DNA from 2 places in the Kitasatospora sp. NA04385 genome. Region 2 is predicted to be linked to the other one. Evidence: riboswitches for the same ligand, from Rfam matches in the RefSeq annotation. Region 2 holds a riboswitch; the other holds the start of a gene.
What was found. Region 2 has a riboswitch for cobalamin ahead of metE (5-methyltetrahydropteroyltriglutamate--homocysteine S-methyltransferase). Riboswitches for the same ligand answer to the same signal wherever they lie in the genome.

Region 1 (9,428 bases), 4.7 Mb from region 2:
GCTCGCGCACCAGGTACGGGTTGACCTGGAGGAACTCGCCGGAGAGGGTCTCGCGCTTGAACAGGTTGGAGACCTGCGGCTCGATGCACTCGTAGACGCCGGCGATGGACGCGATGGTCGCGGTCGGGGCGATGGCGAGCAGCAGCGAGTTGCGCAGGCCCACCTCGGCGATCCGGGCGCGCAGCGCGTCCCAGCGCCCGGTCCACTGCGGGGTGGCCGCACCGAAGTGGTCGACGTGCAGCTGGCCGCGGGCGGCGCGGGTCTCGCCGTACGCCTCGTGCCGGCCGAACTTCTCGGCCAGGTCGGCGGAGCGCTCGTACGCGGTGAGCATGATGCGCTCGGCGATCAGGGTGGAGAGGGCGACCGCCTCGGCGGAGTCGAAGTCGATCCGCAGCTGGAAGAAGACGTCCTGCAGGCCCATCACGCCCAGGCCGACCGGGCGCCAGCGGGAGTTGGACGTCCCGGCCTCGGTGGTCGGGTAGAAGTTGATGTCGATCACGCGGTCGAGGAAGGTCACCGCGGTGCGGACGGTGGCGTCCAGGCGGTCCCAGTCCATCGCGTTCAGCAGGTCGGCGGCGGTGGCGCCGGGGGCGACGTGCGCGCCCAGGTTGACCGAGCCGAGGTTGCAGACCGCGGTCTCCGAGTCGTCGGTGACCTCCAGGATCTCGGTGCACAGGTTCGAGGAGTGCACCGTGCGGCCCGGCAGCGCGGTCTGGTTGGCGGCCCGGTTGGAGGCATCCTTGAAGGTCATCCAGCCGTTGCCGGTCTGCGCCAGGGTGCGCATCATCCGGGCGTACAGGGTCTGCGCGGGGATGGTGCGCACGGCCTTGCCCGCCAGTTCGGCCTTGACGTACGCGGCGTCGAACTCGGCGCCCCACAGGTCGACCAGCTCCGGCACGTCCGCCGGGGAGAACAGCGACCAGTCGGCGTTGGCGTTGACCCGGCGCATGAACTCGTCCGGGATCCAGTGCGCCAGGTTCAGGTTGTGGGTGCGCCGGGCCTCCTCGCCGGTGTTGTCGCGGAGCTCCAGGAACTCCTCGATGTCGGCGTGCCAGGTCTCCAGGTACACGCAGGCCGCGCCCTTGCGCCGGCCGCCCTGGTTGACCGCCGCCACGGAGGAGTCCAGGGTGCGCAGGAACGGCACGATGCCGTTGGACTGGCCGTTGGTGCCGCGGATCAGCGAGCCGCGCGAGCGGATCCGCGAGTAGGACAGGCCGATGCCGCCGGCGTGCTTGGACAGCCGGGCGATCTGCGCGTACCGGTTGTAGATCGAGTCCAGGTTGTCCAGCGGCGAGTCCAGCAGGTAGCAGGAGGACATCTGCGGGTGCCGGGTGCCGGAGTTGAACAGCGTCGGGGAGCTGGTCAGGTACTCCAGGCGGCTCATCAGGGTGTACAGCTCGGCGACCTCGCGCACCGACTCCTCGGAGGTTCCCACCGCCAGGCCCGCCGCCACGCGGAGCAGGAAGTGCTGCGGGGTCTCGACCACCTTGCGGGTGATCGGGTGGCGCAGCAGGTAGCGGGACTGCACGGTGCGCAGGCCGAAGTACTCGAAGCGGTCGTCGCCGGCCTCGTCGATCAGCGAGTCGAACAGGTCGGCGTGCTCGGCCACGAACGCGGCGGTGGCGTTGCCGATCAGGCCCTCGGCGTGGCCCACGGCCACCGAGGAGGAGAACGAGGTGACGTGCTGGGTGGCGGCCTCGTCGCGGATCTCCAGCGCCAGCAGGCGGGCGGCCAGCTTCGAGTACTGCGGGTCCTCGGCGATCATCGACGCGGCGGCCTCCACGGCCAGCCCGCGCAGCTCGGCGAAGTCCGAACCGGCGTGGCGGCCGCGCAGCGCGGCGGCGGCGACGTGGCCGGGGTCCACCTGGGGGAGGTCGGTGCTGCGGTCGGTGAGCAGCCGGAGCAGCGCCGCACCGGGATCGGTGAAGGCGTCGGCGGATCCCTGGGACGGCAGGGTGACTGAGGCGGCGACGGTCAAGGCGCACTCTCTCCTGTGGCGGCGGCGGACGTGGCTCTACGGGTGTCCGGCACCGCACGCGGCCAGGGGAGGGCAGCACGAAGGAACGAGAACGCGTTCCGGCGCGCCGAAGACCACCCCCGGTCCGCCCGCGAGACCGGACGGCAAAGCTGTGCTGCATGGCGTCTGCGGGGATGCCGTGTCGCACACCGTCGGCAGGTCCTCGGACTCCGCGGGCGTCGCTACAGCCCGCTCACCGTTGCGGGGCAGTCCCGGATTCTCACCGGATTCCCCTGCGTCGACAGCGAGAGTGAGCATACATGTAGTGGCGGCTGGAGCTGGAAGCACCAGATGTAGTAGCGCGTGTCGCGTCGGCGGCGCCGCGCGTAGACAACGAAAACCGCCCGCCGGAGCCCGACCCGGGCCCCGGCGAAGTCCGGTCGGAGCCCGGTCGAAGTCCGGTCGGAGCCCGGCGGCGGCATCGTCGGCAGGCGAAAGAGCGGTGAGGGGACCGGGGACTCCCGGGCCTCAGAACCGCATCGTGTAGACCAGCAGGTCGGTGCCGGGCGTCGGCGACCAGTCCCGCTCGGGGCTGCGGACGAAGCCCAGCGCGGCGTAGATCCGGTGCGCGGCGGTCATCGCCGGACGGGTGGAGAACGCCATCCCGGCCAGCCCGAGTTCCCGGCTGCGGCCGATCGCGGCCTCCACCAGCGCCCGGCCGACGCCGCGGCCGCGGGCCGCCGCGCCGACCGCGAGCATCCGGATCTCGCCCTCGGCGGGCCCGGCGACGTCCGCCCAGGCGGTGCCGCCGGGGGCGAAGGTCACGCAGCCGAGCACGGCTCCGGCGTCGTCGACGGCGACCAGGAGCTCGGCCTCCCGGCCGCGGCGGGCGGCGTCGCGCAGGAGCTCGACGTACGGCGAGTCGGGGCGGGTGTGGCCGTCGCCGACGAAGGCCTCGACGCTGACCTCCCCGGCTCCGGCGAGGTCGCGGTCGAGGGCGCGGCGGACGAGCGGGCGGACGGTCGGGGAGCGCATCCGGCCAGTGTGCCGGAACGGCCGCGGCGCGGGTCCGCCAGGTCCGGGTCGAACGGGTAGCCGGTCGGGCGGTGCGCGTTGTCGCGGCCGTGGCGGCCGTTGCGGTCCAGGTCGCGGCCGACCAGGACGCCGAGGAGTCCGAAACTGCCGATGAGGCCCAGCAGGGCGAGCGCGGTGGTCATGGCTCCACTGTCCCGCCGGGAGCGGGCCGGGACGAGTGGCAGGAACGCACCATTGCCACGAAATCCTGCCACTGCGATGCTGGGCGGATGCGGAAGCTGGAGAACGTCGCCGTCGTGGTGCTGGAGGAGATCCACCCCTTCGAACTGGGGGTGGCCTGCGAGGTGTTCGGCCTGGACCGGAGCGACTCCGGCCTGCCGGTCTACGACTTCGCCCTGGTCGGCGACCGGCCCGGGCCGATGCGCACCCACGCGGGCTTCACCCTCGACGTCCCGCACGGGCCCGAGCGGATCGCCGGGGCCGACCTGGTGATCGCCACCGCCACCGGCGTCCGCGAGCACTACCCCGAGGAGCTCTGCGCGGCGCTGCGGGCCGCCCACGACCGCGGCGCCCACCTGCTGTCGATCTGCTCCGGCAGCTTCCTGCTCGGCGCGGCCGGGCTGCTCGACGGCCGCCGCTGCACCACCCACTGGCGCTACGCCGCCCTGATGGCCGAGCGCTTCCCGCTGACCACCGTCGAACCCGACGTGCTGTACGTCGACGACCACCCCGTGATCACCTCGGCCGGCACCGCCGCGGGCATCGACGCCTGCCTGCACCTGGTCCGCAAGGTGCAGGGCGCCGAGGTGGCCCGGGAGATCGCCCGCCGGATGGTGGTCGCCCCGCACCGCGACGGCGGGCAGGCCCAGTTCATCAACCGCCCGCTGCCCGAGGCCGACGGCGAGTCGCTGGCCGGGGTGCTGGAGTGGATGCGCCACCACGTCGACCGGGAGACCGGCGTCGACCAGCTGGCCCGGCTCGCCCACATGTCGCCGCGCACCTTCGCCCGCCGCTTCCGCCAGGAGACCGGCACCACCCCGCACCGCTGGCTCACCGGCCAGCGGGTGCTGCTCGCCCAGCGCCTGCTGGAGTCCACCGGGCAGAGCGTGGACGAGGTCGCCGCCCGCTGCGGCTTCGGCAACGCCGCCGCGCTGCGGCACCACTTCGGCCGCCGGCTCGGCACCACCCCGCAGGCCTACCGGCGGGCGTTCGGCGGCCCGGCGCGGCCCGTCGAACCGGAGCCCGCGGGCTGAGGCGGCGGCGGGCAGTGGGGGACGGCGGGCAGCGGGCAGCCGGGGAGGGGCAGCCGGGGACGGCCGGGGCGGGGTCAGCCCGACAGGTGGCCGGTCTGGTTCCAGCCGGCCGGCCGCAGCCGCCCGTCGCGGGCCCGCCACACGCTGGTCGAGCAGTTCGCCACCGGGTCCAGTGCGAGCAGCTCCTGCTCGGGCAGCCGGTCCAGCACGTGCCGCAGCATCAGCACGGTGCAGTCGTGCGCCACCACCAGCACCGGCCGCCCCGCCTCCTCCTCGCCCAGGTCGCGCAGCAGGTCGCGCACCCGCAGCGCCACGTCCAGCCAGGACTCCCCGCCGGGCGGCCGGTAGTACAGCTCGCCCATCCGCCGCCGCCGCTCGGCCTCCGCCGGGTGGTCGCGCTCGATCGCCGCCTTGGTGAGCATCTCCAGCACGCCCAGCTCCCGGTCCCGCAGCCGCTCGTCGTAGCGCACCGCCAGCCCCACCGGGACGCCGCCCAGCCCGGACGCCTGGGCCAGCGCGATCCGGGCGGTCTCCGCGGTGCGCACGTACGGGGAGCACCACACCGAGCGGGGCCGGTCGGCGGGCGGCCGGGCGGCCCACCAGCGCCCCAGCTCGCGGGCCTGGTCCTGGCCGTGCAGGGAGAGCGGGATGTCGGCGTCCCGGCAGGTGATCGGGACGGTGAGCGCCCCGCTGGCGTCCGCGTGGCGGAACTCCACGTTGGCGGTCGACTCGCCGTGCCGGGTGGCGACCAGCACCGAGGGCAGGCGGCCGGTTCTGTCCGGTTCCGCGTCCTCGGGACGGTGTCCGTTGCGTACCGTGGTGAGGTCGGTCATGGCGGTGGCTCCCCGTGGTCGGTGGCGCGTGCGGTGGGTCGTCTCTCCCGGTCTCTCCGGTGGACGGGCGGCCCCAAACGGAAGGACGCGCCGCCACCCCAGTGTCGATCGGGGTGACGGCGCGTCCACAGGGCGCACGGCGCGACCGTGCGCGCCCCCGGTGCGTCAGTGCGCCGCCGCGGGCTGCGGAGCCTGCTCCACGGCCGCGTCGCCGGCCTCCGCGGAGTAGTCGGCCTTCGAGGTCTCGTCGGCGCCCTCGGGGGCCTTCAGGGCCCGCAGCACCAGCGTCAGGACCACCGCCACCACCAGGTTCAGCACGAACGCGGTCAGACCGATGTACCCGGTCTCCCCGATCACCGGGATCTTCGTGCTGTTGCCGCCGAAGTGCTTGGTCGCCGCCGAGGAGATCCCCCAGGCCTGCCACGTCCCGTACACCATGCCGACCGCCCAGCCCGCCAGCAGCGCCCAGCGGTGGAACCACCGGGTGAACAGGCCCGCCACCAGCGCCACCGCGGTCTGCAGGATCCACAGGCCGCCCAGCAGCTGGAAGTTGATCGCCACCTGCTTGTCCATCATCAGCACGAACACCAGCGCGCCGACCTTCACCAGCAGCGAGGCGATCTTCGCCACCCGGGTCTCCTCGGCCGGCGTCGCGGCCGGCTTCAGGAACTCCTTGTAGACGTTGCGGGTGAACAGGTTCGCCGCCGCGATCGACATGATCGCGGCCGGCACCAGCGCCCCGATCCCGATCGCCGCGAACGCCACCCCGGTGAACCAGGACGGGAACAGGTCCGCGAACAGCTGCGGCACCGCCAGCTGGCTGTTGTAGCCCTTGACGCCCTTGCCGACCCCGGCCGCGATGGCCATGAAGCCCAGCAGCGCCAGCAGGCCCAGCATCAGCGAGTACGCGGGCATGATCGCCATGTTCCGGCGCACCGTGTTGCGGGACTTCGACGCCAGCACGCCCGTCACCGAGTGCGGGTACATGAACAGCGCCAGCGCCGACCCGAACGCCAGCGTCGCGTACGCCCACTGGCCGCTCGGCCCGACCACCAGCGCGCCGCTGGGCTTGCCGTTGGCGCCCGGGGTGGCGAACTTGTGCTGCGCGGCGTCGAAGATGTGCCCGAAGCCGCCCAGCCGCATCGGGATGTACACCACCGCCACGATGATCACGACGTAGATCAGCGCGTCCTTCACGAACGCGATCAGCGCCGGCGCCCGCAGGCCGGAGGAGTAGGTGTACGCGGCCAGCACGCCGAACGCGATGAACAGCGGCAGGTCCTTGAGGAACCAGTTCCCGCTGCCGCCCACCCCCAGGGTGTCCAGCACCGCCTGGATGCCCACCAGTTGCAGCGCGATGTACGGCATGGTCGCCAGGATGCCGGTCAGCGCCACCACCACCGACAGCGCCCGCGACCCGTACCGGCCGCGCACGAAGTCGGCCGGCGTCACGTACCCGTGCACCCGCGACACCGACCACAGCCGGGGCAGGAACAGGAACACCAGCGGGTACGCGATGATCGTGTACGGCACCGCGAAGAAGCCCGCCGCGCCCGCCGCGTACACCGCCGCCGGGACCGCGATGAACGTGTACGCGGTGTACAGGTCGCCGCCGAGCAGGAACCAGGTCACCCAGGTGCCGAAGCTCCGGCCGCCCAGCCCCCACTCGTGCAGGTGCTGCGCGTCGGCCGCCCGCCGCCAGCGGGAGGCCAGGAAGCCCATCACCGTCACGGCGGCGAAGAACAGCAGGAAGACCGTCATCGCGGTCCAGTCCACGTGCTTCACGACCGCCCCCCGTCCTCGGGCTGGGCGGGCGGCACCGGCCCGGGAACGGCGGAGGCGGCCCGGCGGGCCGCCTCGTCACGCCGGATCAGCAGGTACGCGGCGCCGGTGAACAGCGCCGACAGCGGCACCCACAGCAGCTGGTACCAGTAGAAGAACGGCATCCCGCCGAACTCCGGCGCGGCCTTGCTGTAGGACGGCACCCACAGCATCACCACCACCGGCACCAGCAGGCACAGCCCGGCCAACACCCGGGCGGGGGAGACCACGGGCGGTGCGCCCGGGGCGGGGACTTGCGACGACGACACGAGCGGCTCCCGGAGACTGACGAGGAGTCACCTCAGTGGCGCCGCAACGCACACGACTGTGCGCCCGCCGAGCAGCACCCTCGGTGATCGAAAGGTCCCCGCGAGGTTAGGGCAGGGGGGTGACCGTTGTCACTACCTCGTCAACAAGATCGGCAGGACCACCCGGACGCGCCGCCGTTCGGGCCGACCGGTTCAGCCGCGTGGTGCCGCGCCGTACCGGACCGCCGCCGAAGCCCTACGCCGGCCGGTTCAGCCGCGTGATGAACTTGTACCTGTCGCCGCGGTAGATCGAGCGCACCCACTCCACCGGGGCGCCGTCCGCGTCGAAGGAGTGCCGGGACAGCTGCAGCATCGGCAGGCCCAGGTCGGAGCCGAGCAGGCCGGCCTCGCGCGGGTTGGCGAGGGTGGTCTCGATGGTCTCCTCGGCCTCCGCGACGGTCACCCCGTAGACCTCGCGCAGCGCGGTGTACAGCGAGTTGTGCTTGGCCAGGTTGCGCCGCAGCGCGGGGAAGCGCTTGGCGGACAGGTGCGCCACCTCGATCGCCATCGGGTCGCCGTTGGCCAGGCGCAGGCGCTCGATCCGCAGCACCCGGCCGCCGGGCTTGATGTCCAGCAGCGGGGCGAGCCGCTCGTCGGCGGAGATGTAGGCGACCTCGACCAGCCGGGAGGTCGGCTCCAGGCCCTGGGCGCGCATGTCCTCGGTGTACGAGGTCAGCTGGAGGGCCTGGGCGACCTTCGGCTTGGCCACGAAGGTGCCCTTGCCCTGGATGCGCTCCAGCCGCCCCTCCACGACCAGCTCCTGCAGGGCCTGCCGGACGGTGGTGCGCGAGGTGTCGAACTGGGCGGCCAGGGCGCGCTCCGGCGGGACCGGCGTGCCGGCCGGCTGGGTCTCGGTCAGCTGCAGCAGGTGCCGCTTGAGGCCGTAGTACTTGGGGACCCGGGCCGTGGCGGTGGCAGGGCCGGTCTGGGTCGTCACGGTGGAGCCCTCGGCGAGCGCCGCCGTGTCCCTGTCGCCACTCATGGCAGCTCTCACTCCTCGTTGGAGGCGGTCCCTTAACGGACCCCTAAGTCCTATGTAACAGCACATGTTTGCACGCGCGGCAGAACAATCGTGAGCCCCCGGCCGCATTCGGGGCGGCCCGCCGGGTACGCGAGGGGCCCGGGACGGGCGCCAGGCGCCCGTCCCGGGCCCGTCCCGAGTGTCTCAGCCGGCCTTGGCGGCCGTCACGGCGAGCCCCGCGAGGGCTTCCGCCGCGGCGATCCCGCCGACCCGGGAGCCGCCGTAGGTGGCCAGCGTGGTCACCCCGTACGGGGCGAACAGCTCGGCCGTGCCGTGGGCGGTGCCGATCTCCACCACCACCGCGTCCGGCCGGTGCTCGACCAGGGCCAGCGCGGCCCGGCGCATCCAGCCGTGCCGGTGCACGTCGCGCACCACCAGCACCAGCGGGCGGCCGACCGAGGCGCCCAGCAGCGGGGCGGTGTCGATCTCGGCGTCCTCGGCGGCGACCGCGACGTGCAGCAGGCCGGAGCCCTCGGTCACGGTCGCGGGCGGCGCGACCCGGCTGGAGGTGGTGCCGGGCACCAGCTCGGCCAGCGGGCCGGCCACGCCCCAGGGGGTCTCGTCGCCGGCCGCGATGTTCGCGCCCGGGGAGAACTCCACCACGTGCGGGACGCCGCCCAGCGGGCGCAGCTCGCCGGTGACCCGCAGCGCGCGGCGGGCGGCGGTCAGGCCGACGCCGACCTCGGCCTGCTGGCCGACCAGCGAGGCCCGGACGCCGGCCGACCAGCGGGCGACGGCCCGGTTGCGCTCGGCGGCCTCGTGCAGCCGCTCCGCGGACAGCCGGCCCTCGCGGACCGCCCAGACCAGCGCGTCGCGCAGGTAGACGAAGGCGTCCTCGTCCTGCAGGCCGCCGCCGACGCAGATGGTGTCGGCGCCGGCCGCGATGGCCCGCACCGAGCCGGCCGCGACGCCGTGGGTGCCGGAGATGGCGCCCATCTCGATGCCGTCGGTGACGATCAGCCCGTCGAAGCCGAGCTCCTCGCGGAGCAGGCCGGTCAGGATGCGCTGCGACATGGTCGCGGGCAGCTGGGCGTCGTAGGCGTCGAACAGGATGTGCGCGGTCATGATGCTCTTCACGCCGGCCGCGATGGCGGCGCGGAAGGGCAGCAGGTGCTCGGCGAACTGGTCGAGGGCGAGGTCGATCCGGGGCAGGCCCAGGTGCGAGTCGCCGGCCGTGTCGCCGTGGCCGGGGAAGTGCTT
Region 2 (9,428 bases):
CGGCGGTGTCGCGGCGGGTGCGCTGGAGGTCGAGCAGGACGCGGCCGACGGCGGGCAGCCGGGCGGCGAGGTCGTCCAGGTCTCCGGCGGTGAGGCGTCCGGCGGCGAGTTCGGCGGCCATCGCCTCGCGCAGTTCGGTGTTCAGCCGGGCGGTGTCGGAGGGGGCGAAGTAGCCCGCCTCGACGCCGAGTTCCTCGGTGAGGCGGAGCAGCACGGGGACGGTGAGCGGGCGGGCGTCGTGCTCCAGCTGGTTGAGGTAGCTGGGCGACAGGTCGAGGGCCCGGGCCAGCGCGGCCTGGCTGAGGCCGCGTTCCTCGCGCAGTCGGCGCAGCCGCGCGCCCGCGTACGTCTTGCCCATGGTGTCCCCTCCCGCCGTCCGGGCAGCCTAGCCGGTCGCCGCCTTCGCGGGGGTTCGCAGGATTCGCAGAAAGCCGCGCGGATCTTCGCAGTTCTCGGCAGCCGTCCAGTGGTGACGGGCCGTCGGCGCGCTGCCAGAGTCGTGGTGCGGCCGGACGGCACAGCAGCCGCCGGACGGCGCGGCAACGGCTGAACGGCACAACAGCCGCCGAACGGCCCAGCAACGACCGGACCGTACAGCAGCCGACCGGTACGGCCGGACCGCCGTCCGGACTCCTCCGGCCGCCCTCCCGCCGCGCGCGGTGAGGATCGTCACACCCTTCGCAGGGGCACCCTCGTCGGGCCCCATGACCCTCGGGAGCGGATCATGTCGCAGTCCATTCGGCAGCAGCAGCGGGAGCGGGCCGCCGCCCTGGAGGCGCGCTGGGCGTCCGAGCCGCGCTGGGCGGGGATCGAGCGCACCTACACGGCCGAGGACGTGGTGCGCCTGTCGGGTTCGGTGCGCGAGGAGCACACGCTGGCCCGGCGCGGCGCCGAGCGGCTGTGGCGGCTGCTGCACGAGCGCGACTACGTGCCCGCGCTGGGCGCGCTGACGGGCGGTCAGGCGGTGCAGATGGTCCGGGGCGGGCTGGAGGCGGTCTACCTGTCGGGCTGGCAGGTCGCCGCCGACGCCAACCAGGCCGGGCAGACCTACCCGGACCAGAGCCTGTACCCGGCGAACTCGGTGCCGCAGGTGGTGCGCCGGATCAACAACGCGCTGCTGCGCGCCGACCAGATCGACGCCGCCGAGGGCCAGGACGGCCCGGACTGGCTGGTGCCGATCGTCGCGGACGCCGAGGCCGGGTTCGGCGGCCCGCTGAACGCCTTCGAGCTGACCAGGGGCATGATCGCGGCCGGTGCGGCGGGCGTCCACTACGAGGACCAGCTGGCGTCCGAGAAGAAGTGCGGCCACCTGGGCGGCAAGGTGCTCGTCCCCACCGCCCAGCACGTGCGCACCCTGAACGCCGCCCGGCTGGCCGCCGACGTGGCCGACGTGCCGACGCTGGTCGTGGCCCGCACCGACGCGCTGGCGGCGAACCTGCTGACCAGCGACGTGGACGAGCGCGACGCCCGGTTCTGCACCGGCGAGCGCACCGCGGAGGGCTTCCACCGGGTCGAGCCGGGCATGGCGCCGGTGATCTCGCGCGGCCTGGCCTTCGCCCCGTACGCGGACCTGCTCTGGGTGGAGACCGGCACCCCGGACCTCGCCCAGGCGCGGGAGTTCGCCGAGGCGGTCAAGGCCGAGTACCCGGACAAGATGCTCGCGTACAACTGCTCGCCGTCGTTCAACTGGAAGGCCGCGCTGGACGACGACCAGATCGCCAAGTTCCAGCGGGAGCTGGGCGCGATGGGCTACCGCTTCCAGTTCATCACGCTGGCCGGCTTCCACGCGCTGAACCACTCGATGTTCCGGCTGGCCCGCGGCTACGCCGAGCACGGCATGACCGCGTACGTGGAGCTCCAGGAGGCCGAGTTCGCGTCCGCCGCGGACGGCTACACGGCGGTCAAGCACCAGCGCGAGGTCGGCACCGGCTGGTTCGACCTGGTCTCCACCGCGCTCAACCCGCACGCCGAGACGCTCGCGCTGGCCGACTCCACCGAGGCCGAGCAGTTCCACTGATCCGCCCCGCGGCGGCCGCCCCGGCAGGACGCGGGGGCTCCACGGCCGCCGCCCGCCCCGCCCGGGGCCTCGTTGAGGGACGAGGCCCCGGGCCCCACCCCCCGATCCCCGCCGACTGCCCCTGGAGTACCGGATGAGCCCGACCAGCCGCACCGAGACCAGCATCGAGGTCCTCGGCGTGCCCGAGGACCGCTTCGAGGAGGTCCTCACTCCGGCCGCCCTGGAGTTCGTGGCCCGCCTGCACGAGGTCTTCGCCGGCCGCCGCACCGCCCTGCTCGCCGAACGCGCCCGCCGGGCCGCCGAGTTGGCGAGCGGCGGCACGCTGGACTTCCTCCCCGGCACCGCCGCCGTCCGGGCCGACGACAGCTGGCGGGTGGCCGGCGCCGGGCCCGGGCTGGCGGACCGCCGGGTGGAGATCACCGGCCCGCCGGAACGCCGGATGACCGTCAACGCGCTCAACTCCGGCGCCCGGGTGTGGCTGGCGGACTTCGAGGACGCCACCGCCCCGACCTGGCACAACCTGGTCACCGGCCAGCTCAACCTGATCGACGCCCTCGACCGGCGGATCGACTTCACCGACGCCCGGGGCAAGGCGTATGCGCTCAAGCCCGCCGCCGAACTCGCCACCGTCGTGGTCCGCCCGCGCGGCTGGCACCTGGACGAGCACCACCTGCTCATCGACGGCCGCCCCACCGTCGCCGCCCTGGTCGACTTCGGCCTGCACCTGTTCCACTGCGGGCAGCGCCAGATCGACCGCGGCCACGGCCCGTACTTCTACCTCCCCAAACTGGAGAACCACCTCGAAGCCCGGCTCTGGAACGAGGTGTTCACCTTCGCACAGGCCGCGCTCGGCCTGCCGTACGGCACGATCCGCGCCACCGTGCTGATCGAGACCGTCACCGCCGCGTTCGAGATGGACGAGATCCTCTACGAACTGCGGGACCACGCCGCCGGGTTGAACGCCGGGCGGTGGGACTACCTGTTCTCGCTGATCAAGAACTTCGCCCAGGCCGGGCCGCGGTTCGTGCTGCCCGACCGGGCCACCCTCACCATGACGCAGCCCTTCCTGCGGGCCTACACCGACCTGCTGGTGCGCACCTGCCACCGGCGCGGCGCGCACGCGATCGGCGGCATGGCCGCAGCGGTCCCGCAGCGCGACCCGGCGGCCCACGAGGCCGCGCTGACCCGGGTGCGGATCGACAAGGAGCGCGAGGCCGGCGACGGCTTCGACGGCTCCTGGGTGGCGCACCCCGCGCTGGTGGACACCTGCCGCACCGCCTTCGACGCCGTGCTGGGCGGGCGACCGCACCAGTTGGAGCGCACCCGGGAGGACGTCGACGTCACCGCCGCCGACCTGCTGGCCGTCCACCGGCTGACCGCCGGGCTGCCCAGCGAGGAGGGGATGCGCGCCAACGCCGCCGTCGCGCTGCGCTACCTGACCGCCTGGCTGGGCGGCTCCGGCGCGGTCGCCGTGTTCGGCCTGATGGAGGACGTCGCCACCGCCGAGATCGCCCGCTGCCAGCTCTGGCAGTGGCAGCACCACCGCACCCGGCTCACCGGCGGCTCGCTCGCCACCCCGGGCACCGTCCGGCGGCTGATCGACCGCGAACGGGCCGCGCTGCTCGCCGAGGGCGCCGACCCGGCGCGGGTGGACGACGCGGTGCGGATCCTGGCGGAGACCGCGCTCGGCGAGCAGCTGCCCGGTTTCCTCACCACCGCCGCGTACGCCCGCCACCTGGTCCGCACCACCGCCCCGGCCCCGGCGGTGGCCCGGTGAGCGCGCTGCGCCGGGTCGCGGTGCTCGGCGCCGGGCAGATGGGCTCCGGCATCGCCGAGGTGTTCGCCCGGGCCGGCCTGGACACCGTGGTCTGCGAGGACGGCCCCGACCGGCTGCGCGCCGCCCGCCGCCGGATCGACCGCTCGCTGCACCGGGCCGCCGACCGCGGCCGGATCAGCGCGGAGCAGCGCACCGACGCCTGGGCGCACCTGCTGTTCACCGACGACCTGGACGCCCTCGCCGACCGGCAGTTGACCGTCGAGGCGGTCCCCGAGGACGAGCCGCTGAAGCTGCGCCTGCTGGCCGCCCTGGACAAGGTCCTGGCCGACCCGGAGGCGGTGATCGCCACCAACACCTCCGCCCTGCCGGTCACCCGGCTGGGCATCGCCACCGGCCGCCCCGCCCGCGTGCTGGGGCTGCACTTCTTCAACCCGGCGCCGGTGATGCCGCTGGTCGAGCTCGTCCCGTCGCTGCACACCGCGCCCGAAGTGGCCGACCGCGTCGAGGAGTTCGCCCGGGACGTGCTCGGCAAGCGGGTGGTCCGGGCCCGGGACCGGGCGGGCTTCGTGGTCAACGCGCTGCTCGTCCCGTACCTGCTCTCGGCGATCCGGATGGCCGAGGGCGGGCACGCCGACGCGGCCGACATCGACGCCGCCATGGTGCACGGCTGCGCCCACCCGATGGGCCCGCTCGCGCTGGCCGACCTGATCGGCCTGGACACCGTCGAGGCGATCGCCCGCGCGATGTACGACGAGGACAAGGAGCCGCTGCACGCCCCGTCCCCGCTGCTGTCCCGGATGGTCGAGGCGGGCCTGCTCGGCCGCCGGAGCGGGCGCGGCTTCCACCGGTACGACCCGGCCCCCTGACGGCCGGCCGGGTGCGGTGGGGGCACAATCGTGGCCATGCGCACTCTTCTGGTCATCGGCATCGGTGCGGGCGATCCCGACCACCTCACCCTGGAGGCGGTCAAGGCGATCGGCCGCACCGACGTGTTCCTGCTGCTGGACAAGCCCGCCGAACGGCAGGACCTGATGCGGCTGCGGCGGGACATGATCGCCGAGCACGGCCGTCCCGGGCACCGGGTGGTCGAGCTGGTCGACCCGGCCCGGGACCGCGGCACGGCCGCGTACGCGCAGGCCGTGGAGGAGTGGCGGGAGCGGCGGGCGGACCTGGTGGAGCGGGCCGTGGCCGAGGAGGTCCCGGACGGCGGGACGGGTGCGCTGCTGGTGTGGGGCGACCCGGCGCTGTACGACAGCGTGACCGCCGTGCTGGACCGGATCCTGGCGCGCGGACGCACCGGGTTCGCCTACACGGTGGTCCCCGGGATCAGCAGCGTGTCGGTCCTGGCGGCCCGGCACCGCACCACGCTGACCCGCACCGCGCGGCCGGTGCGGATCACCACCGGGCGGCGGCTGGCCGCCGAGGGCTTCGGGCCCGGTGCGGAGGACGCGGTGGTGATGCTGGACGGGCAGGGGGCGTTCGCCGAGATCGACCCGGCGGGCGTGCACATCCACTACGGCGCCTACCTGGGCACCGAGGACGAGATCCTGGTCTCCGGCCCGCTGGCCGAGCACGCCGACCGGATCGCCGCGCTGCGGGCCGAGGCGCGCGAGCGCAAGGGCTGGCTGATGGACAGCTACCTGCTGCGCCGCACCGACGGCTGAACCCGACCGCCGTCCCGTCCGGAGCCCGTCCTGACCGAGCCCGTCCTGTCCGGAACCCGATCCGACCGAGCCCGTCCTGTCCGAAACCCGTCCCACGGATCGGACGGGTTCGGGAGTTCGCGCCGGAATCCGCCCGGTCCGTTCTACACTGGCGGCGCGACTGGTTCGCCCCGTCCGCCAGGCGGGGCGTCGTAAGAGGGAACCCGGTGACGCCTTTAACGGCCAGTCCGGGACTGCCCCGCAGCGGTGAGTGGGAACGACCGCCGTCATACGCACTGGGCCCGGGAGGGTCTGGGAAGCGACGGCCAGTAGGTGCCCGGGAACGATCTCGATCCCCCGGGTGTGCCCGCGAGTCCGAAGACCTGCCCGTTGCCCGGGTGCGAACGTTCGCACCCGGTAGCCGGTGACCTCGAGGGCGGGTCGGCACGGACACCCGGCGGGCACGCGCGCTCCGGCGCCGCACCCCGCCCGGTCTCGCCACCCCCGCGCGCCCTCCTGTGCACCGGCCCCAGGATCAAGGCTCGCGAGGAGAGTCCCCTTGACTACGAAGTCCGTAGCCGCGGCAACCGTTCACGGATACCCCCGCCAGGGCGGCAACCGGGAACTGAAGAAGGCGATCGAGGGCTACTGGAAGGGCGCCGTCACCGCGGAAGCCCTGCTGGCCACCGCCGCCGACCTGCGCCGGAGCAACTGGAAGCAGCTCGCCGAGGCGGGCGTCCAGGAAGTCCCCACCGGCGACTTCTCGTTGTACGACCACGTGCTGGACACCACCGTCGCCGTCGGCGCGATCCCGCCCCGGCACCGGGCCGCGGTGGCCGCCGACCCGCTGGCCGGGTACTTCGCGATGGCCCGCGGCACCCAGCAGGCACCGCCGCTGGAGATGACCAAGTGGTTCGACACCAACTACCACTACCTGGTGCCCGAGTTGGGCCCGGACACGGTGTTCGCCGCGAATCCCGCCAAGGCCGTCGCCGAGCTCGGCGAGGCGCTCGCGCTCGGCCACGCCGCCCGCCCGGTGCTGGTCGGCCCGATCACCTACCTGCTGCTCGCCAAGCCCGCGCCCGACGCGCCCGCCGACTTCCAGCCGCTCACCCTGCTGGACCGGCTGCTGCCGGTCTACGCGGAGCTGCTGGCCGACCTGCGGGCGGCCGGCGCCGCCTGGGTGCAGCTGGACGAGCCCGCCCTCGTCCAGGACCGCACCCCGGCCGAGCTGAACGCCGCCGCCCGCGCCTACCGGGAGCTCGGCGCCCCGGCCGACCGGCCGAAGCTGCTGGTCGCCTCCTACTTCGACCGGCTCGGCGAAGCCCTGCCGGTGCTGGCCAAGGCCCCCGTCGAGGGCCTGGCCCTCGACTTCACCGGGCCCGCCGCCGCCAACCTGGACGACCTGGCCGCCCTCGGCGGGCTGCCCGGCAAGCGGCTGGTCGCGGGCGTGGTCGACGGCCGCAACGTGTGGATCAACGACCTGGGCAAGTCCCTCACCACCCTGGGCACCCTGCTCGGCCTCGCCGACACGGTGGACGTCGCCACCTCCTGCTCGCTGCTGCACGTCCCGCTGGACGCCGCCGCCGAACGCGACCTCGACCCGCAGATCGCCCGCTGGCTGGCCTTCGCCCGCCAGAAGGCCGCCGAAGTGGCCCTGCTGGCCCGCGCCCTGCGCGAGGGCACCGACGCCGTCACCGCCCGGCTCACCGCCAACCGCGCCGACCTGGCCTCCCGCACCACCTCCCCCATCACCCGCGACCCGGCCGTCCGGGCCCGCACCGCCGCCGTCACCGACGCCGACACCAGCCGGGCCCAGCCCTACCCGCAGCGCGCCGAAGCCCAGCGCGCCCGCCTCCAGCTGCCGCCGCTGCCCACCACCACCATCGGCTCCTTCCCGCAGACCACCGAACTGCGCACCACCCGGGCCGAGTTGAACGCCGGACGGCTGAACGCGGCCGACTACCGCAAGCGGATGGAGGCCGAGGTCCGCGCGGTGATCGCGTACCAGGAGCAGGCCGGGCTGGACGTGCTGGTGCACGGCGAGCCCGAACGCAACGACATGGTGCAGTACTTCGCCGAGCAGCTCACCGGCTACCTCGCCACCCGGCACGGCTGGGTCCAGTCCTACGGCACCCGCTACGTCCGCCCGCCGGTCCTGGCCGGCGACATCTCCCGCCCGCAGCCGATGACCGTCGACTGGTACGCCTACGCGCAGGGCCTGACCGACCGCCCGGTCAAGGGCATGCTGACCGGCCCGGTCACCATGCTCGCCTGGTCCTTCGTCCGCGACGACCAGCCGCTCGCCGACACCGCCCAGCAGGTCGCCCTCGCCCTGCGCGACGAGGTGAACGACCTGGAAGCCGCCGGCGCCGCCGTCATCCAGGTCGACGAGCCCGCGCTGCGCGAAACCCTGCCGCTGCGCCGCGCCGGGTGGCCCGCCTACCTCGACTGGGCCACCGACGCGTTCCGCCTCACCACCTCCGGCGTCCGCGCCGACACCCAGATCCACACCCACATGTGCTACGCCGAGTTCGGCGACATCCTGCGCGCCATCGAGGAGTTGGACGCCGACGTGATCTCGCTGGAGGCCGCCCGCTCGCACATGCAGGTGGCCCGCGAACTGGCCGAGGCGGGTTACCTCGCCGAGGTCGGCCCGGGCGTGTGGGACATCCACTCCCCGCGCGTGCCGAGCACCGAGGAGGCGCTCGGCCTGCTGCGCGCCGGGCTCGCCGCGATCCCGGTCGAACGCCTGTGGGTCAACCCCGACTGCGGCCTGAAGACCCGCGGCTGGCCCGAGACCCGCGCCTCGATCGACAGCCTGGTCGCCGCCGCCCGCACCCTGCGCGCCGAGCTGGCCGACTGACCCGCCGCACCCCGCCCCGCCACTCCACCGGCTCCCGGGGAGGCGGGGCGGGGTGCGCCGCAGGGGGTCAGCCGGAGCCGGGCAGCCCGAGGTTGCGGTAGATCTCCGTGGTGACCGTGGAGAAGTTCATGGTCATGAAATGGATTCCCGGCGCACCCTCGGCGAGCAGCCTCCGGCACATTTCGGTGGCGAATTCGATGCCGATCGCCCGCACTGCGGCGGGGTCGCCCTCGTTCCGCTCCAGCGCGTCCGAAAGGCGGGACGGAATCACGGCCGTGCTGAGCTGCGGAATTCTCCGCAGCGAGCGGACCGTGGTGACCGGCATGATTTCCGGAATGATCGGCGTCGCGCATCCGGCGCGTTCCAGGTCGTCCCGGAAACGCAGGTAGCCGTCCGTTTCGAAGAACATCTGGGTGATCGCGTAGTCGGCGCCCGCGCGGCATTTCGCGATGAAGTGCCGCAGGTCCGCGGCCCGGTCCGGGGAGCGCGGGTGCTGCTCGGGGAAGGCCGCCACGCCGACGCAGAAGTCGCCGGACTCCTTGATCAGGCGCACCAGGTCGGCGGCGTACTCCACGCCCCCGGGGTGCCGGTGCCAGGGGCCCAGCGGGTCGCCGGGCGGGTCGCCGCGCAGCGCGAGGATGTTGCGCACGCCCTGGTCGGCGTAGTGGCCGAGGATGTTGCGCAGCTCGGCCACGCTGTGCCCGACGGCGGTCAGGTGGGCCGCCGGGGTGAGCGTCGTCTCCTGGGCGATCCGCCCGGTGACGGCGACGGTGCGGCCCCGGGTCGAGCCGCCGGCGCCGTACGTCACCGAGACGAAGGTCGGCGCCAGCGCCTCCAGGCGGCGGATCGCGGCCCACAGGCCGGCCTCGGCCTCGGCGCTGCGCGGTGGCATGAATTCGAAGGAGTAGGAGCGCCGTCCGGTGGCCAGGAGTTCGGCGACGGTGGCGGCACGGTCGGTCCGGATGGAAGAGGATCCCAGCGTCATGACGGAATGCTAACGAGCCGTCGGCGGAATGATCTGCCACTGTCCGACATGTGATACGAAATGGCCGGTTCATTTCCGCCGAACGGGCGGGCCGGGAGGAGACGAATGAGTGGTTCAGGAGTATTTTCGGGCGCTCTTCC

Region 1: another riboswitch for cobalamin. It lies ahead of HUT16_RS22670 (ribonucleoside-diphosphate reductase subunit alpha); the one in region 2 lies ahead of metE (5-methyltetrahydropteroyltriglutamate--homocysteine S-methyltransferase).

Annotation. Positions count from the first base shown of each region.
Region 1 covers NZ_CP054919.1:5,055,991-5,065,418, forward strand. The annotation lists gene HUT16_RS22670 (ribonucleoside-diphosphate reductase subunit alpha) at 1-1,978, opposite strand, end outside; cobalamin riboswitch at 2,154-2,292, opposite strand; gene HUT16_RS22675 (GNAT family N-acetyltransferase) at 2,486-2,992, opposite strand; gene HUT16_RS22680 (GlxA family transcriptional regulator) at 3,262-4,245, shown strand; gene HUT16_RS22685 (histidine phosphatase family protein) at 4,320-5,078, opposite strand; gene mctP (monocarboxylate uptake permease MctP) at 5,244-6,839, opposite strand; gene HUT16_RS22695 (DUF3311 domain-containing protein) at 6,860-7,168, opposite strand; gene HUT16_RS22700 (GntR family transcriptional regulator) at 7,404-8,189, opposite strand; gene HUT16_RS22705 (glycoside hydrolase family 3 protein) at 8,373-9,428, opposite strand, start outside.
Region 2 covers NZ_CP054919.1:368,310-377,737, forward strand. The annotation lists gene HUT16_RS01605 (short-chain fatty acyl-CoA regulator family protein) at 1-358, opposite strand, end outside; gene aceA (isocitrate lyase) at 725-2,017, shown strand; gene aceB (malate synthase A) at 2,151-3,794, shown strand; gene HUT16_RS01620 (3-hydroxybutyryl-CoA dehydrogenase) at 3,791-4,660, shown strand; gene cobF (precorrin-6A synthase (deacetylating)) at 4,697-5,458, shown strand; cobalamin riboswitch at 5,603-5,843, shown strand; gene metE (5-methyltetrahydropteroyltriglutamate--homocysteine S-methyltransferase) at 5,997-8,303, shown strand; gene metF (methylenetetrahydrofolate reductase [NAD(P)H]) at 8,371-9,288, opposite strand.